DNA from 4 places in the Paenibacillus sp. FSL K6-1318 genome. Region 4 is predicted to be linked to each of the others. Evidence: riboswitches for the same ligand, from Rfam matches in the RefSeq annotation. Region 4 holds a riboswitch; each other region holds the start of a gene.
What was found. Region 4 has a riboswitch for thiamine pyrophosphate ahead of NYE45_RS04365 (ABC transporter ATP-binding protein). Riboswitches for the same ligand answer to the same signal wherever they lie in the genome.

Region 1 (5,887 bases), 530 kb from region 4:
TCTGCGTTTCTCATCATCTTGCTACTTGGACTTGCGATGTCAGGCATTTTCTCCATTGCCCTTGTCTTCGCCAGTAAACTGCTGCCCGGAACAGAAGAATCCACACCCAGCATTTTGATTGCCTCAGGCGGGGTTGGCGGTGCCATTCTGCCTTTGACGACGGGGTGGAGTCTTGATCATCTGGCGGTTAATCAGTCTGCATGGATGCTTGCGATCTTTGCAGTTGGCCTGCTTGTCATTAGCGTAATCACGTATCAATGGCAGAACAAACATATGGTCGATCCAGCAACTTAACAGTTATGCATCAATCCAGTTCTGAGAATTAGAATTACCTATTAAAAAAATGAAATGTCTACTGTCATGACTTGACGGTGGACATTTTTTTGTATCGTTACTCTGTTCTAACGAACTTGACACACGCTATTCATCTCCATTTCTGTATGTTTGAAATCTAACGAATCCTAGAGACGTTATTGTAGGTAATTAGCTTCAAATCAAGATCTCGTTGCAGTTTCTTAACCTAATAACGCCGCTGAAATTCGTTAGATTTTTCATTCCTTAAAAACCGGCCTAATAAGGTGTTCTAGATTCGTTAGGGCTGCAATAATGGTGGCAAGTGCCCTATCTTTGCCTCTCTGATCACCTTTCATTAAAAGTGAGAATATGATCTATTCATTTGCACAAGATTGCCCAGGAAATACTCTGGACCCCGTTGAATCACACACTTTTGTTAACGGCAGGCAATACAGGCCCGTTGTCCTTGATGAATTTACCGAATACATATCGCACGAGTGGTCCCAGAATGATTAACTGATATGGAAGCGCCAGGCTGAAGTTGCGAGCGATCGTCTGAAGATAGGTACAGAATATGGAACCCCCACCTAATTGGTCTGCAAGATACGCTGAAATCATTCCATACATGGACATGATCAGAACCATGCCAATCACCATGAAAAATGACATGACGAGCACACCCAAAATCTTGTTGGACTTGTCGAAGGGCAAGGAGAATGCAATCTTTCTCGCCACAGGGCCAACAATGAAAGACTCCACCAGAAACGCGATGACAAAACATAATATGAATTGAAGCAGTATCTCAAGCGGGGACATCTTACCGAGTAACCCACTGTGCCATAGATTGAAGAACATCATGACTATTACCATCCCTATACACATCATTAATCCGAAAATAATTTGTTCCTTCTTGCTTATTGGCAATTCTCTCATCCTCTCTGTTTATCTTCGTAATTATAGAGATGAGGAAAGCCTCCACATAAGTGAACATTCTGTGAACTACATAATAATTGGATGGTTACTCCAGCTGAATTTCACACGTGTAGATATGAACAATCCCCACTTGACAACTAGGTTTTATAAATCTATCATACTCCTTAATATGTCAGGTAACATTTTCCGGTTACATTAACGGATCATAAGGGGGATTACTACGATGAGTTTTCAAAAGCGCATCGACCACGTCGGCATTGCCGTTCGTGATCTGGATACCACACTCCTTTTCTATACGGAGGTTGTCGGATTGGAACTGAAAGACCGCGTGACACATACAAACGGCGTCATTCAGCTTGCCTTCCTCGGCTTCAATGGAAGTAACGAGACAGAGATTGAGTTAATTCAAGGGTACAGCGACAAGCTGCCTGCCGAAGGAACTGTGCACCATTTTGCCATCCATGTGGATGACCTTGATTCTGAATACAAACGCATCCAAGCCACCGAAGCCGAATTTATCGATGGAGAAATCATCACACTGCCTAACGGTTACCGTTACTTCTTCATCTATGGTCCGGAGAGAGAATGGATCGAATTCTTCCAACGTTAAGTACATCAGCAGTGTGTGGACAATTAGATCGGTTCAATAGTGACCTGTGTAAATCCTTTAATGGATGGAATGCTCTACTCGGACCGCACGCTATCCAGTTCCTGACTGGACACGTTCCACCGGCTGGCCTATAATTACACCTAGTAATGCCCGTAACTTCATAGTTTCCCAGGGGAGTCGGAATTGGCCGGCTGAGAGTGTATCCCACCAAGATACTAACCCTTAGACCTGATCTGGATCATGCCAGCGTAGGAATCGGAGTATATCGAAATGGCACAGCCCTATGGCTGAACGCCACCTCTCTAACGCCTGCACGCGTCCCGGAATACGGGGCGCTTTTTTTGTTACTATCGGAAAGTATACGTTTGGAAGCATCGCCTTTCTGATATTGCAAGAAAAACTGCCGCTAAACGCGGTCTGGCTTCCTTGAATGACATCGATGGACGTTTTACTTACGTTCAAAAATAACGTCATCCGGATCTCAACTGGTATAAATCTGTCGATTTATGCAAGATGATTGGATATGAAGCCAAGGAGTACCCCGTGCCAATCGGCCGGACATACCGAAGGAGAGAATCAAAGATGAATTGGCGTAAAACAATGGGACTGTTGCTCTTATGCGTACTACTGGTGACGGTGGCCGCATGTGGCGGCAAAGAAGCTGCCCCGGCAGAACAGAACGGCAGCAAGAATGCGGAAAGCAGCAACGAAGGTGACACTGCCGCCCTGAAAGATATTAAAGTGGTGCTCGACTGGACACCAAATACGAATCATACCGGCCTGTATGCGGCCGTGGATCAAGGTTTTTATAAGGCCGAAGGCTTGAACGTGGAGATTGTACAACCAGGTGCTGGTGGCGCGGATACGATGGTTGCATCAAATGAAGTGCCTTTTGGCGTAAGTTATCAGGAGAGTGTAACTCAAGCCCGCACACAGGGTGTTCCACTCGTCTCCATTGCAGCAGTTATTCAGCATAATACATCCGGGTTCGCTGCTCCGGCGGATCGGAATATTAAATCACCGAAAGATTTCGAGGGTAAAACTTATGGCGGTTGGGGCTCCCCTGTTGAAGAAGCCGTGATGCAATCCATTATGGAAGGCGACGGAGCTGATGTATCCAAAGTGAAAAACATTAACATGGGTGACGCTGACTTTTTCACCGCAATAAAACGGGACATTGATTTTGCGTGGATTTTCTACGCTTGGACGGGGATTGAAGCCGAACTGCGCGGAGAACCGATCGACATGTTATATGTGAAGGATTATTCAGATGCACTGGATTACTACACGCCTGTCCTCGTAACGAACGAGCAGACGATTCAGAACGATCCTGAGCTGGTGAAAGCATTCCTGAAAGCCACCTCCGAAGGATATCAATACGCGATTGATCATCCCGAAGACGCAGCGAACATTCTGATCAAAGCTGTACCGGATCTGGACAAGGAATTGGTGCTGGCAAGCCAGAAATGGCTTAGTCCAAAGTACACGGATGACGCCCCGCGTTGGGGTGAACAAAAACAGGAAGTGTGGCAGAACTACACTGACTGGATGTTTAGCAAAAAACTGCTGGATGAACAGATCGATGTGAGCAAAGCATATACGAACGAGTTTTTACCCCAATAAAAATTGCTTAAGTTTAACTTTTTTACACAAGAACGAAGAGTGCAGAACCCATCTGAAGAAGCGAAGTGTTCGCCTTTATCCCGGATTTCCCCATTGAAAATGGATTCAAGAAATCTGGGGATAACAGTGATCGGAAGAGGGTACTGCAATCGGAGTGATAAGTGTAAACCTGGTTCAATTCATGCAATTTATCACGAAAGGAGCCGTGATCTCTCATGGCAAGCACACTACTTAGCATTCAGGTTATTCCGAAAACGCCAAATGGCGAGAATTCTTATCCTTACGTAGATCGCGCCATTGAAGTCATTCAGCAATCTGGCCTGAAGTATCAGGTGAACGCGCTCGACACCACGATGGAGGGGGAACTGGAGGAACTGCTCGAGGTTGTCCGTAAAATGCACGAGGTACTCGTGGAGGCTGGCAGCCCAAGCATCATCTCTCAGATCAAAATCGCCCATAGCCCAACCGGCTTCAGTATGGACACCCTGACGGAGAAATATCGCTAATGCATGCCTATTTCAAAAGTGTATGGCCGCCCTTTGTGGCGGTTATTCTCTTTATAGCAATATGGCAGGGAGCTGTCTCCCTGTTCCATATTGAGAAATGGATGCTGCCAGCACCGTCCGATATCGCCCGCCAAGCGGCATCCCAGGCCGAGCGACTTGGCATGCATGCCTCCGCAACCATTCAGTTAACGCTGATCGGATTCGCGGCTGGCACAGCGGTCGGATTGCTGATTGCGATGGTGCTGCATTTGGTCCCTTTTCTCAAGTCAGCCTTGTATCCTTTACTTATTCTTAGTCAAAATATCCCGACCATCGCGCTGGCGCCGCTCCTATTGATCTGGTTCGGATTCGGGCTGTTGCCCAAGCTGATTACCATCATCCTAGTCTGCTTCTTCCCTGTCGCAGTGGCGGCCATGGACGGCTTGACCCGTACCGACGCGGCGATGATGAACTATATGCGCATGGCTGGTGCGAAACGTCGCCAGATCTTCTGGAAGCTGGAGCTTCCCCATGCGCTGCCATCCGTGTTCTCCGGTGTCAAAATCGCCGCTACCTATAGCGTGATGGGTGCCATCATTGCCGAATGGATTGGTGCAGACAAGGGTATTGGTTATTATATGATGCTGCAAAAGTCGGCTTATCGCACCGATCGTCTATTCGTGGCAATCATGATTATTGTCGCGCTCAGCTTGCTGCTCTTCCTGCTCATTGCGCTACTGGAGAAGCTGCTCGTGCGCTGGCGGCCACAGAAGCGGTAGTAAAGATGTAATCTGTATATTAGGAAGTGATGATCATATGAATCGGCAACAGGACGCACAAGTCCTGCCTAGAGGAGGAGCAAGCGTAATGGAGCCCAAGCATGGTGAAAAGTTTCACTCGGCTACCCCTGATCAACCTGCCAATGCTACTCCTGCTCTGGTTCCACCTGCACTGGACGTTGTTAATGTTCATGCATCATTCCGCGAACGACGGAGCAGGTTATCGGTTCTGAACGGCCTGTCCCTGACTGTGGAGCAAGGTGAGTTTGTCGCTATCGTTGGACCTTCTGGCTGCGGCAAAAGCACCCTGTTCCATATCATCGGTGGTCTGCTGAAGCCTCAGGAAGGGCAAGTGCTGATGAATGGTCTCGATGTGACGGGCCAACGTGGCAAGATCAGTTATATGCCACAACAGCCTGCTCTTTTCCCGTGGCGTACCATTGAAGATAACGTACTACTTGCTGGTGAAGTAGCGACAAATGCTCCCTCTCGGGCCGAAGCACTTGCAGAGGCTCGAAAGTGGTTAAGCAGCGTGGGTCTTGCCGGGTTCGAGCAGGCCTATCCTCATATGCTGTCGGGCGGAATGCAGCAGCGTGCTGCATTTTTGCGTGCCCTGCTCAGTCCGCAGGAACTCATGCTTCTGGACGAACCTTTCAGCGCGCTGGATGCACTGACACGTAGTGACATGCAGCGCTGGCTGCTCGATATCTGGGAACAGAACCGCCGCTCGGTGCTGTTCATCACCCACAATATCGAAGAAGCATTGCTGCTTGCCGATCGGGTCTATGTGTTATCCAACCGACCTGCAACGGTGCTGCACGAGGTACATGTTCCTTTTGATCGCCCAAGACGAGAAGAAATTACAGAGGAATCCGCATTCCTTGAACGTAAACGGCAGATTGCACAGTGGATGAGAGAAGAACAGCAGAAAGCCCGCCTATCATAATAGCGCGGGTTTTTTAAGTTATTATTTTCCTTTAATGGGTGATCCACCATAAGAAATCCTGCGTAACATAGTTAGAATATAAATGACCACAAGGAGGAATTCCCTCGTGCATGCTCAAGCTTTCGCACCCTTAATTGATGCTCATATTCACTTCGATCAGTATACGCCTGATGAACAACGTGAGATGCTGCTATCGTTTCCGTCTCAGCAAGTCGAA
Region 2 (5,887 bases), 270 kb from region 4:
ACTGGATCGCCGAGTGTCATGCAGATGCCATTCTGGTCACTTGCACTTTGTTTGCGACAGTATTGGAGCAAGAAGCAAAACAGGTCCCAGTGCCGGTGATTGGCATAGATGATCCGCTATTGCAGGAGATGCGGCGAGTACCGGGAGAGTACATCATCGTGTTCACCAACCCGGCAACCATTGAAGGCACGATGGCACGGGTGAACCAGGCGTTAGAGCAGGAGGATGCGAATGGGCAACTACACGTTCCCAAAACCTCTCAGACGGAAGCGGTGTGCATCCCTGGGACATTTGAGTTGATTATGCGTGGAGATCAGCAAGGGTATCTCGAAGCGGTACGAGAAGGCTTACAGCAGATTGCTGAGCAGTATCCGGGTAAAACGGTAGTGGCAGCCCAACTGTCTATGGCTCCCGCCGCTGCACAGGTTACAGTAGATCGCGGTATTCCAATCCATAGCCCGCTGGCATCGCTTGCAACGTATTTGGAGAAGAATTTGGGCGTGACTCCGCAATGAAATCACTTACTGACAAACACCATTAATTAACGAGGTGAACTAATATGCGTTTCCTCTATATTATTGTACTGTTCATAGTGGGTTTTGCCTGCTCTGCATTTCTATATGGAGGAGCTCCTAAACTCAGTGACGCCCTCCTATTTGTTATCGCAGGCATTCTGTATAAGATATGGACCCGGAACAATTATAAAGCTAATTCTGAAGAACCTGGAGAGCGCTAGCCTAGTTTAAAATACAATCATGTCACAGAATCAAAACAAGCCGTCCCTCTCTGTCATTTCAGAGAAGAACGGCTTTATCTCTATATCAGACTGCCCAGCTTACGCTGTAATGACGCCTAGGAGCGTGTCCGATATTCCTCGGCCTTTTCCTGCATGCCCGCTGCTACAGCCTCATTCTCGGACAATCCTTTGTCCGCCGCAAAGGTACGAATGTCCTGCGTAATGCGCATGCTACAGAACTTCGGACCGCACATCGAGCAGAAATGAGCTTCTTTGGCCCCTTCTGCTGGCAGTGTCTCATCATGGTAGGACATCGCACGTTCAGGGTCCAGTGACAGGTTGAACTGGTCACGCCAGCGGAACTCGAAGCGTGCCTTGGACAATGCATCATCCCGGCGCTGAGCACGTGGATGGCCTTTCGCCAGATCGGCGGCATGAGCAGCGATCTTGTAGGCGATAACCCCTTCGCGCACATCATCCTTGTTGGGCAGGCCCAGATGTTCTTTAGGCGTAACATAACAGAGCATGGACGTGCCGAACCAGCCAATCATGGCCGCCCCAATGGCGGACGTGATGTGATCGTATCCTGGCGCAATGTCAGTCGTTAGCGGCCCCAGCGTATAGAACGGTGCCTCTTTACATATCTCCATCTGCAAGTCCACATTCTCCTTGATCTTATGCATCGGCACGTGCCCCGGACCTTCGATCATCACCTGCACATCATGCTTCCACGCGATCTGCGTCAGTTCCCCGAGCGTAGCCAGTTCCGCCATCTGCGCTTCATCGTTGGCATCGTAGATACTGCCTGGACGAAGTCCATCTCCCAGTGAAAATGCCACATCATACCTTTTCATAATCTTGCAGATTTCTTCAAAATGGGTGTACAAAAAATTCTCCTGATGATGCGCAAGGCACCATGCCGCCATAATGGACCCGCCTCGAGACACTATGCCTGTCATCCGCTTGGCCGTCATCGGGATATAACGCAGCAGTACGCCTGCATGAATCGTAAAGTAGTCCACGCCCTGCTCTGCCTGCTCAATGAGCGTGTCACGGTACAACTCCCAGGTCAGCGCTTCCGCTTCGCCATTCACCTTCTCCAGCGCCTGATAGAGCGGCACCGTGCCAATCGGCACAGGTGAATTGCGGATGATCCATTCCCGGGTGGTATGAATGTTTTTGCCTGTGGACAGATCCATCACCGTATCCGATCCCCAGCGTACTGCCCAAGTCATCTTCTCCACCTCTTCCTCGATGGAAGAGGATACGGCAGAATTACCAATGTTGGCATTGATCTTCACGTGAAAATGACGACCGATCAACATCGGCTCACTCTCCGGGTGATTAATGTTGGATGGCAGAATGGCCCGTCCACTCGCCAGCTCCTGCCGTACAAATTCCGGTTCCACGCCTTCACGAATAGCGGCGAACTCCATCTCTGCCGTAATGACTCCCTGCCTCGCATAATGCATCTGAGTCACGCAGCGTCCTGGCTGTGCTCGCAGCGGTTTGCCACGCAATCCAGGGTACTCTTCGGCGCCGGCTCTCTTCCCTCCGGGCTTCAGTCCGTTATCCTCCGGTTTAACCGTACGGCCTTGATAAGCCTCGACATCGCCACGCTCCGTGATCCAACGAGTGCGCAGTGCTGGTAGACCTGCACGGATATCCGCATGAAATGCGGGATCGGTCATGGGGCCGCTCGTATCGTAGACACGCAGCGGTTCGTTATGCTCCACCCCTTGGGGAGTATTCGTGTCATGAAGGGCTATCTCACGCTCCGGAACAGCAATGTCCGGCCGTGAGCCCTGAATGTAGACTTTGCGGCTACCGGGAAAGGGCTGAACCCGTGCGGTCGTCCCTGTTTCCTTTTCCACCGGCTGACCGTTATGTTCCTGTTCCATCGCTTGTTGTCCCGTTTGATTTCCTTTACTCATGTTCGCTCATCTCCTCCTTAGTGTTCATTCGCTTGGCTTGGTTGGTATCATCATTAGCTTGGTTACGTACCTGTCCCAAATCATGCGCAATGCAGAGAAGAAAGAGCGATCCTACACCAGACCAGAGGAGACATCATTCATGTACAGTTAACAACAGACGGAGGCTGCCACAGATCATGAATCTATGGTGACTTCTCTCTCATCATCCAAGCCCACTTTCGCAGGTTATTGAAAAAGGAGCCCTAGAATCCGCTTCTATATCGCCCGTTCACTGTATATAAAAAAAGCCGGCCCCCGAAGGAACCGACTTTTAATGTCCATCACCAATAATGCACCTTCATGCAGCTCCTTACGGAGACTACAGGGGTCACATCATGTGGTGTTTGTGGTCATATCGCCGATTACTTCCCTACGCTGGTATGATCCAGATCAGGTGCAAAGGGTCCGGAATCTCATGCGATTCCGTCTCAGTCCGGACAATTCGGACTCCCCCAGTAACGTTAACAAGTTGCAGCATACACATGCCGCCGTTCATATTCAATGCAGCTGGCCCCGATGGGCCGTCCATAACAGATTAGCGCAACCGGAACATAAAAACAACCTTTATATTCCAAATGATCAACTCCATTGGAGACGAACCTTACATCAACATCAGGATAACATGAGGCCCATCTGCGTAGCGGCTTCCTTTAATACAGGCGCATATTCATGCAATGTCTCCTGTGAAAGTCGACTGACAGGACCCGATACCGAGAGGGCAGCTGCTATATTACCTCTGCGATCCATAATCGGTACCGATACCGCGGCAGCCCCCGGCTCACGCTCCTCATAACTCGTGGCATATCCGTTATCCCGGATGTCTCCCATCTGCGCCAAATACACCGCAGGATCAATAAACACTGGCCATTCCGGTCCATTCATCAGCTCTTCACGATCCTCGTCCGTGGCAAAAGCCATCAGGACTTTGCTGGAAGCCCCCACAGACAACGGGAGTCTAACACCAACGGGAGCGACACGGCGGATCGCCTGATCACTTTGCACCGCCTGAATCCGAATCCGTTCACTGCCATCTCGCAGGTACAGACTTACCGTCTCCCCCAATCGATCTCTCAGTCGCTCCATCGCAGGCAGCAATAGAATAGCCGGATCATCACTGCGGGACATATGAGCTGACAGTTCCCAGATTCGGATGCCAAGTCGGTACTTCTCCGTTGCCGCATCCCGGATCACAAATCCTCGATCCTCCAGCGTTGCCATCAAGCGATGCACTGTACTTTTGTGCAGCCCAATCTGACTGGCAATCTCGGTGAGTCCCAGATCACTGCGTGTGGTAAAACATAATAATATATCCAGCGCCCGTTCCACAGCCCGGACGGTTAACTTACGATCTTCCATGGCATAATGCCCTCCTCATGTTTCATCACATGAAACTTGGTTACATAAATTATATGAGAAACGGTCTCATCTGTAAACCAAAAAGAGCCAAATTCAGAATAGGCCAAAGTGTAAATTTTTCCTTTTTATAAGACTTAATCCCCTGTAATTTGCACACTAAGGTAATGTTACCCATATATCTTAAGAACTATATAACAATTGCGTAACAAATGCCCTCAATCAATTGACTTTGACTATATTGGAACATACGATAAAGATATATTACATTAAGATATCGCTCTGAAGCAGGCTATTGAAATAGACGGAATTCTCTTTTCATGTCGTTGTTATCTTCAACTGAACTTCAAAGGAGGGGCATTCATGTATCCAACATCCCAGAGCGAAGCCCCGCTGCAAACAAAAGTGTCCGATCTGCCCTCTTCGCTATCACCGAGGCTGATTCGGTTCAAACATATTATCGTAGCGTTGCTGCTCTCCGTTGTATTTTTTCTACTGTTTTGTTTTATTGCACTGCATGGTTATATCGCATGGGTATTATCCAATCCAACGGTAGCGCCGGTCTTCTCCAATCCGATGCAGGCCAAGAACATGAAGTATGAAGACATCACGTTCCCGGCAGCAGATGGCAGCCGCACGATGCAGGGATGGTATATTCCGGCTGACAATGCCGCGAGCAAAACGATCATCTTCAGTCACGGCTATGGTGCCAACCGGGAAGAAACATGGGTACCCATGTATGATCTCGCCCACTATGCCCATCAACTCGGATTCAACGTGGTGATGTTCGATTATGGCTTCGCCTCCCAGGTGAACAAAGCTGTAGCCACAGGTGGCAAAGCTGAGTCACAGCAATTGCTGGGCGCGATCCAGTTTGCCAAGCAGCGTGGTGCACAGGAACTGGTTGTCTGGGGCTTCTCCATGGGTGCCGGTACGGCGCTACAAACCGGACTGATTACGCAGGAAGTGGATGCGATGATTCTGGACAGTGCGTTCCTGCTGGAGCCAGATACGCTGTATCACAACATTCACAACCAGATCGATCTTCCGCGTCAGCCTACACTGGAGATCATGAAGCTGTTGTTCCCTGTTCTGAATGGTACCGGATTGCAACAGATCCCTTATCAGGAAGTGAAAAAAGAGGACTATCCGTTCCCAATTTTCTTCATTCATGGTACGGAAGACGAGAAGGCGCCTTACCCGATTGCAGAGCAACTCGCCGCCAACCAAACTAATCCGTACTCGGATGTATGGATTGTCCAGGACGCGCATCATGAACTTATTTTCCGGGAGCATCCGAAAGAATACCTGCGCCGTGTCTCAACTTTCCTGAGTCATGTAACGAAGACAAGCAGTGACGATGTGCAAAACACGAATAGTGGACAATAACCAAATTTCAATCCTCGAACTTTTCGTTGATTCCAGAGCCCTCAGGGGCTCTTTTTTTTGCATTCATAGGACAACAGGTTCGCGGAATATACTCTTCTGACGCATGAACAGACGGTCTGAACGCATAGATCATTGGTCGGATTAGGTTACCTGTATGAACTATTTTGCATGTTTGAATTTCATCTGGAGGAGGTCTCGCGTATATGAACTGGTATGAATATGGTCACCTGCTGCCTCTGCGGATATTGGAGGAAATTCGTTTCTGGAAGGAGCAGGAGAAAGAACATACGCTCGTTATTCGTGCACTGGTTCCTGATCTGGAGCCCGCATACGTCAAGGTATTGGAGGAATGGGAGGCTATCTTTGCAAACAGCGAGCGAGTAGCGAATCAGATTTTAAAACAACTATTACCCGCAACCCATCCACCCGCTCCCTA
Region 3 (5,887 bases), 2.9 Mb from region 4:
ACTTCGACTTTTATCATATCACAAAGTCCCGAAGCCCGCGCAAGCTCGGCAATCCGCACCGCCTCTTCCGCAGTGGAAGCCCCAGCCGTATTCGGAAGAAGGGTGTATTGATCCAGATCCAACGTATCCAGGAAATGCTTCTGGTTACGTTCCTCCAAATTCAGACGACGAACAGCAAAAGTTAATACTTCCGTTTTAGATGTTTCTACAGCCTCACTTTGCACTTCCAGATCCGAAAACTTGCCTGTTCCGAGCAACAATCTGGACTCAAACGTATATTTCCCAATGTTCAACATCATCAACCGCCTCCTACAAAATGTACAATCTCGATTCGATCGCCTTCTCTTAATGCCGTCGTCTCATGATACTCACGCGTTAAGATATGCCTGTTCAGCTCGACAACTACAGTCTTGACTTGCAGGTCAAAAGATTGAAGCAGTTTGTCCACACGATTCAATCTGTCTTCTATCTCCATCCGTTGACCATTAACAATAATATTCACTGCACCACTCCCTTTCTGTTCAATCGCTCAGGGCTCAGCGCCTCAATTCCGAGCTCTTCTGAGCTTTTGCCCGCGAGCAATTCAGCGATTAGTCTGCCTGTTATCGCACTGAGCAAGATACCGTTACGGTAATGTCCAAAGGCGGTGAATAGCCCCGATATACTTTTGCAAGCGCCTATATAAGGCAGCCCATCCGGAGTTGTCGGCCTTACGCCTGCCCACGCTCGCAAAAATTGTGCCTCTTTCATCCCAGGCACCCAATGGGTAGCCGCTGTTAACAGCTTCTGAACACCCTGTACAGAAACATTCAGATCCGTTCTGCCTGGCAGACTGGTTGCCCCGAGCCAAACCTCTCCATTGGCTTTGGGAACAATATAGATGTCCTCTGCGTACACCGTCCTGTCAGGCCTGTACCCTGCATGTTCAGCTGAGAACTGAACGGCGGCTATTTCTCCTTTTACCGACCACACAGGCAAGCTCAGATTCATATGTCTCAACAATTCTTCGCTCTGTAATCCAGCAGCTATAACGACATGTCTGCATGTCATCTCACCGATCGATGTGGTGATTCCCTGCACCCCGTATTCATTTGCTTGCACACGTATATCCTGTATGCCCTCCATCACCCTCGCTCCCATTGCTTGAGCGGATTCAGCATATGCCTTTGTGAGATGGACTGGAAGAACCTCACTCTCGTAAGGCCTGTAGTAGGCTCCATACGTATCTCTGTTAAGCCACGATGCCTCCTGTTGCACAGCGTAATGATCCCACCACACCTCATCAGCAGACAACGTGGACTTCCGATTGTCCTTGTAACTACTTAATTCACTGTATGAACGAAAAGGAGTTAGGAATCCCTTGCGTTGCAATCCAACCTCTACCTTGCTGAGTGTAGCCATCAGCATCTGTTGCTCATGAAGTAACTGTCTGCTCTGCCTGGCAAGCTTAGCCATCAAAGGATGGGCAAAATCCTCACTGTCTGCCGCTAGCATTCCAGCCGCTGCGCAAGAAGTCCCTCCTGCAATCGCCGAACGCTCTACCAACAGTACATCCTGTCCACGGGAAGCAAGCTCATATGCGATGGAGCACCCAACGACGCCTCCACCTACAATAATCGTTTCTGCATGAATCTTATCCGGTCTATCAGTGACGATCTCATTCATCATCTCATCTCCTTGTTTCAGCGGCTCAGACTTTCTGTACCAACGATAGCCTGCCTTAAAGATGCAGCGGCCCGATCCGGTGAATCGCTCGCCCATACATTCGAGATCACGGCGGCTCCCCGTGCCCCTGCGGAGCGAATCGCGTGAATGTTCCCCGGTTCAATGCCCCCGATCGCAATGACAGGAATGGAGACACCCCTGCACACTTCAGCAAGAGCATTTAATCCTCTTGGTTCAAGATCCGGCTTACTGTTGGTTGCGTAGACATGCCCGAAGAAAAGGTAATCGACTCCCCGTTCTTCAGCGATTTTTGCCTCATCGATTGAATGAACAGATACACCCAGACGAAGTCGCTGCACATTGCTTATGCCATCATTGTTGTAGTTACGTATAGCCTCTTGCCCCCAATGGACACCGCCGTAGTTTTCATTCTGCGAGTTCAGCTCTGAACCATTGATGACGATCCGGCAAGAGGGAACTCCAACACCACACAGACTTTCAGCCCAACCGACCCTTTCTTGCCACGAGAGTTGTTTCTCCCGAATGTGGATGTAATCCACCCATGGCCAGATATCCTTCGCTGCTTTCACAAAAGATGCTTGATCTCCATCCCCCGTAGATACAACATGCAGCTCAAATGATCCGTGTACATGCTCATGAGAAATTGCCGTACTGTTCATCTCCTTCCATGCATGGAGTGTATTAAAACACAAAAAAGCCACTCCCGTAGGGGAGTGGCTGCGTATTAATTATTGGACCAGATGACTGACTGATGCATACAGTTCATTTCGTGCAAAACAGTTATGGAACTTGTAGCCATAACTTATACACGGAACTGCATGTTTCAATTCGCTAAGCAGACGATTGACATTCATTCGAATTCTCGTTTGCTCACGTCATTCACTGAATGCGCGCGCCACTTCCCTACGCTGGTATGATCCAGATCAGGTGCAAAGGGTCCGGAATCGCATTCTTCCATCTCAGCCGCATCGTGCGGCCCCCCTAGTGTTCATATGAAGTTGTAGCCTATGTTACCATAGACGGATTTTTTTGTCACCGTTCATTTCTGTTAAACGTTGCTTGAATTGTCTAGTTTTTCTCGGACCATTCTTCGACATTCCATGTTTTCGTGACCCAACCCTCGTAGAAATCAGGTTCATGAGATACAAGTAACACCGTTCCCTTGAATTCTTGCAAAGCACGTTGCAACTCAGCTTTGGCTGTGACATCCAGATGGTTTGTCGGCTCATCGAATAAAATCCAGTTGCTTTCACGCATCAAGAGCTTGCATAAACGAACCTTAGCTTGCTCTCCACCACTCAGCATGTTAAGCGGACGGGTAATATGCTCATTTTTCAGCCCACAGCGAGCAAGATGACCCCGGACTTCGTTCTGGGTCAAATGTGAAAATTCATTCCAGACATCCTCAATCGGCGTGATATTCCCAGCACGAACTTCCTGCTCAAAATAAGCCGTTTCGAGATAATCTCCCAAGAAAGTCTTTCCACTGAGTGGAGATATTTTTCCAAGGATGGTCTTCAGCAGTGTCGATTTACCCACACCATTACAACCTACGATGGCAATTTTCTCACCACGTTCAATTGTCATTGTCATCTTAGGCAGCAAAGGATACGTATATCCGATTTCGAAATCAATGCCTTCAAAGACCGTTTTGCTACTCGCGCGAGCATCCTTGAATTTGAATGTTGGTTTGGCCGCTTCATCCGGACGATCAATACGTTCAATCTTGTCCAATTGCTTCTCCCGGCTCTTCGCTCGACCTGAAGTTGAAGCACGCGCCTTGTTACGCTGAATGAAGTCTTCCTGCTTCTTGATGTACTCTTGCTGCTTCTCGTATGCATCAATATGCTGGGCTTTATTCATATCAGCCATCTCGAGGAACTTGTTATAGTTCGCTGCATATCGCGTTAATTTGGCAAATTCCAAATGATAAATGACATTTACGACTTCATTCATGAATTCCGTATCATGGGAGATTAGAAGAAACGCATGCGGATAGTCCTTCAGGTAACGTGACAGCCATTCAATGTGCTCTACATCCAGATAGTTGGTAGGCTCATCCAGCAAAAGGGCTGTAGGCTTCTCAAGTAGAAGCTTGGCAAGAAGCACCTTGGTACGTTGTCCACCACTTAGAGCTGCGACATCCCGATCAAGACCAATCGCAGACAAACCAAGACCATTAGCCATCTCTTCCACTTTTACGTCAATCAGATAAAAATCGCCCTGTTCCAGTTGTTCCTGAATATCGCCCATCTCTTCCAGCAACTGCTCCAGCTTATCTGGATCTGCATCTGCCATCTGGTCCGTAATATTCATCATTTCTTTTTCCAATTCAAGCAACGGAAGGAATGCATCCTTAAGCACGTCACGTATGGTTTTGCCTGGCGTAAGCTTCGTGTGCTGATCCAGATATCCATAACGGACCTTAGGTGTCCATTCCACTTTTCCACTGTCTTTAAGCAATTTACCGGTAAGGATGTTCATTAGTGTCGATTTACCTACACCATTGGCACCCACAAGTCCTACGCGCTCTCCGGCAAGTAAGCGAAACGATACATTTTTAAATAACGTGCGATCTCCAAAATTGTGACTCACGTTCTCTACTGACAATAAACTCATAAGATGAGGTTGCTCCTATCTATTAGACATTACTTTTATTATTGTTCCGAAACCCTATTCTAGCACAGGTCCCGTCTTTTCTGAAAGTAATGTAAACAGTTCAGGAACCTCTTCCATGATTTTGTATACAAGCTCCCCTAACGATTAGAGCAGTTATATTCGAAATAGCCTTGTGCAGCTGCTTCTCTTGCGTCTGTGAACACTTCTTCGGCACGGTAACCATTACCACATGTGGAGGGATAGTAGTACTTGATACCCGTTAAGGGATCTCCCCCACCTACGATGGCCGTTTTCTTCACAAGTCTGCCTCCACCAATTGCGTAGTTGTTGATCTTCTGGTCACCCACACCTATACCCTGGATAAAAGCCATAATCCCTGTATCATTAATGGAGTTGTACCAATCTTCATGTGCAATTAGGGGCATCGTAAATGTATAGGATATACCATTCTTTCTGGCAAACTCATTATGACGGTTAATCACATCAGCCAGATCATCCTGCACAGAGCTTACAATTCGGCTTCGTCTAACTTGCTCAAATACGTCGGTATTCTGAAGCAAAGGAATCTGAGAGCTAGATGCGAGTTCTTTTTGAAATCCCTCAATCCATTTCCCTGCGTTTGCATCGTAGGCATATACGTAGTCGTCCAATGTAAAGTTAATACTGCTACCATTTGAATCTGAATATGTATAAGGTTTCTTGGGGCTCCACACTTGCCTGAAAGAATCTTCACGGTTACCTGTCAACTCTGTTTCTGTGGACAACATATAATAGCCGTCATAATCCAGAATAACTACGGCAGGAATGTAATTAAACATGTTTCGAATAGCTACGGGGTCATCCTGAATCCCCATATTCAAAGCAAGCGTCTGAGTAAATGTAATCAAGGCAAGCTCCTTGTCCGCTTTGACAAACTTGGTTGAATCATAACCCGCTTCATCATTTTGTTTCTCATTCTGATGCATCACTGCACCTGCATCCATGACTGCGGTTTGAAGTACAGATCTGTATCGATGTCCAAGATAGTTAGCCTCTTCGGCATCTTGGGTATGGAGTGAGATGATCCAGAAGAGCGGAAAGAAGATCAGCACGAATACAATGGAAAGCTCAGTAATCTTCATTGAGAACCATACCTCCGTATGTGACAAATACCGCTGAAGCCTGAGCCGTACCACTCAACCATTCACGAATAAGCATGGAAGGTGTCCGATTTGTATTTTGGAGCGTCACGGTGAAAAAATCCCCTGTTGTCAACGTATATCTTCGACCAGGATCATCAGCCGGCATCACACCTGAGGATGGGAATAGTCTTTCTCGAATCTGAGCTGAATAATATCCATCCTGTACTACCTCGTAAGTCCCGGTAAAACTGTTATTGTCCATCGGGTCTGTATAGTTAGGTACATATTTCTTATGTAAATGTTCCATCGACAGCTCATACACATTGCCCGTCTGAGCCAGTTGCTCCTCAAACTCAGCCAACATTGGAGGTGAAATATATCCTTTCGTTCGGACTGCATCTACAAAACGTGTTACATTATGAGCAGCCGTCATACGTGCTATATCATCCTGCCGATCAGCT
Region 4 (5,887 bases):
ATTTGTGATTTTACCTACAGTAGAGCTGCTATCTGTCCGCAGGATGGAATCCTTCACATTGGAAATGTCCGAGTTGGACACATTCATCGTGACCGTATAGGACGTTCCGCCATTTTGACGCACCAGCTTGCCGATATCATCCGCTCTGAAATTTTTAATATTAATCGTACCAGATGCATTCATCTGGAACACTTTGTCATAGGCCTTGTACGCTGCACCACCCGTGATATTTACAGTCCCTGCGGATTTCAGCGTGAGCGCATCCTCACCGACATCCTTCCAGGTTACATTCTCAATATTGCAGTTGCCATAACAGTGCACGCCATCCGCAGCTGGTGCTTCAATCACAACATTTTTTAACGTAGCTCCTGCTTCTAATCGGAAAATAGGCTTCTGGTTCTCGGCCTGGCTGCCATCTCCTAATGTTTTGGGATCTGCAGCAACACTTTTGCCTTTCCCATCATACGTCGTTCCTTTAGGAACAATAATCGTTGTCTTCACGATCTCGGGAGCTGCAGACACCGGAATTGCACCAAATGCAGAAGCAAGCAGACCAACCGACAACAATACCGTCAACATCTTTTTCATGAATAAACATCCTCCCTTATTTGGATTGAATGGGTTCAAGCAGAGACTTGTCTTCATATAAACTAAGAGAGAAATCTCTGTTTTCAGAACCTACCCTGATCCTACCAAATAAAGGAATGTTACGAGAATAATCATTAGGTCACGTAATCATTTTCCAGCATAGAACCTGATGTTTCAGCATGTTTTGCGGTATCGTGTCTACTTGTGATGTACTGATATCAACTTCGGATATGCTCTATTTACAACCTCAATAACACAACAAAGACCACATCATCTGTTACAGACAACGTGATCTTATAGAGAGTTAAGTATACTCACTAATATATTCTAGGCTCCAAACCGCTGACGATACCCGCACTTTCGACACAACTCTTCCACAGCTTCGCGCTTGGAGAAACCATATACCAGATTGTTCGCTCGCTCACCCTCAATAATCTCCGAGAATGACTTCTCGTGCACGTTACCGAGATTAATGACACCCTCGCCATCGAGACAGCATGGAACCACCGTTCCGTCTACAAGTACAGCTGCCTGACCGCGAAGCGCATGGCAAAAGCCTTTGCCGTCATCTTCGGGTGCATCCAGACTTGGCCACTGGAACTCATGGTCCTGATTCAGGTATACATTCGGGGCAATTTTGACCCCGCTGCCTGGAACTACTTTTTCCTCAATACGGAAGTCCAGATTGAATTCACGTTCCAGTACTTCAAGAGTCTCCCGATTTCGATTCATCTGAGCATTCGTGAAGTTATCCTGCGTCAGATTCCACAGCCGGAATGAAATGATGACATTGTGCTTAACGGCCTCGTGTACAAAAGACAGAATATTGCTCAGGTACCCGTCACGGTCAGTTGAACCTTCATGCCCATCGAAGCTGTGCAGGGAGAAATTCATCTGCCGCAGCGCCGGTTTGCCAAGCAATTTATGCTGAGTCTTGGGCAGCAGTGTACCATTCGTGGTAATGTTCACCTTGAGTCCCTTCGCATGTGCGGAATCGAGCAGCAGATCTATTTTGGGATGCAACAAGGGTTCACCTTTGACATGTAGATAAATATGGTTGGTATGTGGTTTAACTTGATCCAGTATATTGTTGAAGACTTCAGGGTCGATGAATCCTTTGGCACGCTGTGTCTGCGGACAAAAACTGCACGCCAGATTGCAGATACTCGTGATCTCAATATATACTTTTTTGAACGTTTTCAACTCGGGTCCCCATTCTGCTTCGGAGGGAGAACAATCCCACCTGCATTTGTGATCCGGCCAATATGCGCCACCACTATTATATCGGGTTAGGGAGCCCAGGTAAATTGTTGAACTGTTTACGGGTTTAAAGATTTATGCCATTATCCTTTGACCCCGCCAACCGTGAGTCCTGAGATAAAAAAGCGCTGGAAGAACAGGAACAGAATCAGAATCGGTACAATGGCAAGCACGGCTCCAGCGATTAGTTCTTCGTAATGATTGCCCAGTGGCGATACGAAAGACGCGAGTCCGATCGGCAAAGTAAATTGTTCCGTTGTCCGAAGCACCACGAGTGGCCAGAGAAAGTTATTCCAACTGTTCATCGCAGCATATCCGCCATACAAAGTAAACGTCACCACATAGATTGTGATTGGTTTGAGCTTGGAACCTCTCCATGTTCTATTCAATATCTCATTTTACAAATAATTACAGGTCGATGAAATCATCATTTCCAACTGAAATTTGTATGATTACAACCTCACTCCCCGGATGTGCCTCCACGCTCATCTCAAGAAATCCATCATGCTGCCTCTTTACAGTTCATGTTCAAGTGATATATGCTGAACACACAACTGTATATCTTGAACTTTTGCACTAGGGGAGCCCTGCGGCTGAGACGAATATGACTATTCGGACCCTTTGAACCTGATCTGGATCATACCAGCGGAGGGAAGTGGAGCGGCCTTTTAGTAAGCGGAATTTTTTCATGTATGTGAAGATAAATTGCGGATTTAACTTACAGACCCACTCATTTCTCCGGAAATGGGTGGGTCTTTTTTGTTTCTTTTGCAGAGCACAGGATACCGTTGTTAGTCCAGCAGTCTGGCATCAAGGGGGTGAGGATCAGATGAATAACCATGTAACCATTGAGAACGTTAGCTTCGCTTTTCCCGAAAAAAAGGATTCCCCCGTGCTCGCCAATGTGTCGCTTCAGGTTCAACAAGGAGAATTTGTCTCGCTCATTGGCTCCAGCGGATCAGGTAAAAGCACACTCTTCAAGCTGCTCGCAGGCTTGCATGAGCCAACCGTCGGCACCATCGATATTGCTGATGTACCGCACGGACAACGGCTGGGACGTGTCGCCTATATGCCGCAGAAAGATCTGCTGTTATCCTGGCGTACCGTCATGGAGAACTGCATGCTGCCTGCCGAGCTGGCACCAGGCCGTCAGGACAAGGACAAACTACGAGCCGATATCATCGCAGGATTGGTAAAGTTCGGGTTGTCCGGTTATGAGCAGGCCTATCCGAACGAGTTATCCGGCGGCATGCGGCAGCGGGTGGCACTGCTGCGTACCTTGCTTACAGGCGGGCAGCTCATGTTGCTGGATGAACCCTTCGGTGCACTCGACGCCTTAACCAAACGAGAAATGCATCGCTGGTTGTTGGAGCTGTGGGAGGACTTTGGACAAACCGTGCTGTTCATTACACATGACATTGAAGAAGCCCTGCTGTTAAGTGACCGTATCATTCTGTTAACTCCAGGGGGACAAGGTCAGCAGCTACGGGATATGACGGTTCCTTTGCCACGCCCAAGGCATTCGGACATGATCTACGAACCTGCTCTCGTGCGGATGAGACGACAACTGGAGGAACAATTACATGCGAAGCGATAGAGGTAAGGTTAGCATCCGGACGTGGTGTTTGAAGTGGATATCGAGGTCGTTTTCCCAATATGGTTTGTTTATTCTGCTCATGCTCTCTTTACTGGCGATCTGGGAAACGATTGTGCGTATGGGATGGGTGCCCTCCTTCATCATTCCTGCACCCACGGCCATCGCAAGCTCACTAATTGAGCATCGGCGTCTGCTGCTGAGCATACATCTGCCTGCTACCTTTATGGAGGTTCTTGTTGGTTTTGGCTTGTCCATAGTGACCGGCATTATGCTGGCGACAGGCATGCATATGAACCGATCGATTGAGAAGGCCATATATCCCTTCATCGTAATCAGTCAGACCATCCCGCTGATTGCCTTGTCTCCCGTGTTCATCCTGTGGTTTGGTTACACGCTGTGGAGCAAAGTCGCCGTGGTATTCCTGATCGCGTTCTTCCCCATTGTGGTCAGTACCTACGATGGACTCCGCCAAGGCGATCCGGAACAGCGTGAACTGCTGCTCACCATGGGCGCCAACAAATGGGATATTTTTCGCAAACTCCAGGTTCCACTGGCACTTCCTTCTTTTTTCTCCGGGCTAAAGATGTCTGTGGTGTACTGCGTGGTTGGTGCAACGATCGGCGAATGGCTTGGTGGCAGCAAAGGGCTCGGATACTTCAGCCGCCGCATGTCCAGCAACATGAACACAGATGCGATGTTTGCCGCTATTCTGCTGTTATCCCTGCTGGGAATCGTTTTGTTTGTATTGATTGCCTGGCTAGAGAAACGGTTTAGCATACGGCGGCATGAAAGTAAAAGAAAAGTTGGATAAAAATTAGAGGTAAACAAAACGATGAAATGAGGACCTTCATTTATGAATAACAAAGGTATATACTCCCTGTTTCCCATCATGCTCATTAGCCTTTTGCTGATCGTTAGCGGATGCAGCACCACGAATACCAGCCAAAATACGCCAACAACAGATTCTGCAACTAATGCACAGCAAACAGATCCGTCTGCAACCGAACCAACATCACACGCCAAAGATAAACTGTCCATCATGCTCGACTGGTACCCGAATGCAGTACACTCCTTCATCTATGTGGCTCAGGAAAAAGGATACTTTGCAGACCAAGGTCTGGATGTCGAAATTCAGATGCCTGCGGATACCAATGATTCACTCAAACTTGTTGCTGCCGGAAAAATTGATCTGGCTCTAAGCTACCAGCCCCAAATCTTGCTCGCGCGTGGTGAGAACATTCCTGTACGTTCCATTGCTGCTGTTGTTCGCCACCCGCTTGTGCATCTGTTGATCGAAGCGAATGGCAACGTAAGTTCACCCAAAGATCTTGAAGGAAAAACTGTCGGTTATTCTTCGATTCCGCTGTATGAGGCGATGGTACGCACGATGATCAGCAAGGATGGCGGCAATCCCGACAACATAAATCTGGTCGACGTTGGGTTCGATCTGATTCCTTCGCTGGCTTCCGGACAGGCGGATGCTATTATGGGAGGTTTTATTAACCATGAACAATTGATTTTGGAGAACGAAGGACATGCCATGAAATCCATTAACCCCGTCGATTATGGCGTGCCTGATTATTATGAACTGGTCCTGACCGCAAGTGAAGCTGGCATTGAAGCGAAAAAAGACCAGCTTACCCGATTCGTCAAAGCAATCCAGGAAGGACAGAACTATGTAACGGAGCATCCAGAAGAAGCCTTGAATATTCTGCTCACTCATGAGAATGAAACGTCTCCACTTGACCCGGAGATCGAAACCAAAAGCCTGGCGATTCTACTGCCACTCATGAATGAAGAAGGTCAACCGTTTGGTCGGCAGGAAATGGCGTCGTGGGAGAATGTACGTGCATGGCTCGTGGCAACTGAATTGATTCCTGAATCGGTGAAAGCCGAGGATGCTTTTATTAATCTGCAAGGAGAGTAAGTAAAGGCGTGCGAAGGCAATCAAGACAAAGTGACTGAAGTTCCTTACATTTCAAAAGGAGGGTCTGACAACCATATAAGACGTCCTGTGTTCTTTAAAACATCGTGTGACCTTCACGCCCCGATCAGTTGGGTATCGACAGCCTTGACTTCAAGACACTAGTTTGGGAGCTAAACGTCCATCACCGTATCTCTAGCCTGAGTTTGGAGAAATACCTTCAGTTCACTTTCTAGATTATGTATCGTTTCGTTTTTTACTGTTTCGTATTTGTACTGTTGCCTATCTGCGAATTTACATTTAATGTTGATCCACCTTTTAGCTATTTCAATCAAGGCGAGATATCGATCAAAATGATTCAATTTGTCTATATCCAGTTACAAAAATCCATTTTTAGTGAGTTATGAAATTGATTTAGATTTTAGATTTCTGCTTATCCCGCATTAATGTATCTGGCTGTTGTTACACTCTGCGCCCCTACTCAACAAGGAGACTCATATCCTATTATTCTGCTGAGT

Region 1: another riboswitch for thiamine pyrophosphate. It lies ahead of NYE45_RS02210 (ABC transporter substrate-binding protein); the one in region 4 lies ahead of NYE45_RS04365 (ABC transporter ATP-binding protein).
Region 2: another riboswitch for thiamine pyrophosphate. It lies ahead of thiC (phosphomethylpyrimidine synthase ThiC); the one in region 4 lies ahead of NYE45_RS04365 (ABC transporter ATP-binding protein).
Region 3: another riboswitch for thiamine pyrophosphate. It lies ahead of NYE45_RS17110 (thiamine phosphate synthase); the one in region 4 lies ahead of NYE45_RS04365 (ABC transporter ATP-binding protein).

The regions. Positions count from the first base shown of each region.
Region 1 covers NZ_CP150270.1:453,978-459,864, reverse strand. The annotation lists gene NYE45_RS02225 (MFS transporter) at 1-294, shown strand, start outside; gene NYE45_RS02220 (hypothetical protein) at 718-1,152, opposite strand; gene NYE45_RS02215 (VOC family protein) at 1,451-1,837, shown strand; TPP riboswitch at 1,998-2,110, shown strand; gene NYE45_RS02210 (ABC transporter substrate-binding protein) at 2,420-3,460, shown strand; gene NYE45_RS02205 (thiamine-binding protein) at 3,676-3,966, shown strand; gene NYE45_RS02200 (ABC transporter permease) at 3,966-4,724, shown strand; gene NYE45_RS02195 (ABC transporter ATP-binding protein) at 4,762-5,670, shown strand; gene NYE45_RS02190 (TatD family hydrolase) at 5,753-5,887, shown strand, end outside.
Region 2 covers NZ_CP150270.1:719,370-725,256, reverse strand. The annotation lists gene NYE45_RS03360 (aspartate/glutamate racemase family protein) at 1-515, shown strand, start outside; gene thiC (phosphomethylpyrimidine synthase ThiC) at 853-2,637, opposite strand; TPP riboswitch at 3,060-3,173, opposite strand; gene NYE45_RS03350 (IclR family transcriptional regulator) at 3,322-4,065, opposite strand; gene NYE45_RS03345 (alpha/beta hydrolase) at 4,426-5,451, shown strand; gene NYE45_RS03340 (Fe-Mn family superoxide dismutase) at 5,655-5,887, shown strand, end outside.
Region 3 covers NZ_CP150270.1:3,905,826-3,911,712, forward strand. The annotation lists gene NYE45_RS17095 (thiazole synthase) at 1-296, opposite strand, end outside; gene thiS (sulfur carrier protein ThiS) at 299-502, opposite strand; gene thiO (glycine oxidase ThiO) at 499-1,665, opposite strand; gene NYE45_RS17110 (thiamine phosphate synthase) at 1,683-2,345, opposite strand; TPP riboswitch at 2,570-2,679, opposite strand; gene NYE45_RS17115 (ABC-F family ATP-binding cassette domain-containing protein) at 2,755-4,305, opposite strand; gene NYE45_RS17120 (hypothetical protein) at 4,443-5,426, opposite strand; gene NYE45_RS17125 (hypothetical protein) at 5,413-5,887, opposite strand, start outside.
Region 4 covers NZ_CP150270.1:985,080-990,966, reverse strand. The annotation lists gene NYE45_RS04380 (pectate lyase) at 1-588, opposite strand, end outside; gene NYE45_RS04375 (radical SAM/SPASM domain-containing protein) at 916-1,791, opposite strand; partial or broken gene NYE45_RS04370 (arabinose transporter permease) at 1,932-2,150, opposite strand; TPP riboswitch at 2,417-2,519, shown strand; gene NYE45_RS04365 (ABC transporter ATP-binding protein) at 2,678-3,445, shown strand; gene NYE45_RS04360 (ABC transporter permease) at 3,432-4,256, shown strand; gene NYE45_RS04355 (ABC transporter substrate-binding protein) at 4,299-5,372, shown strand.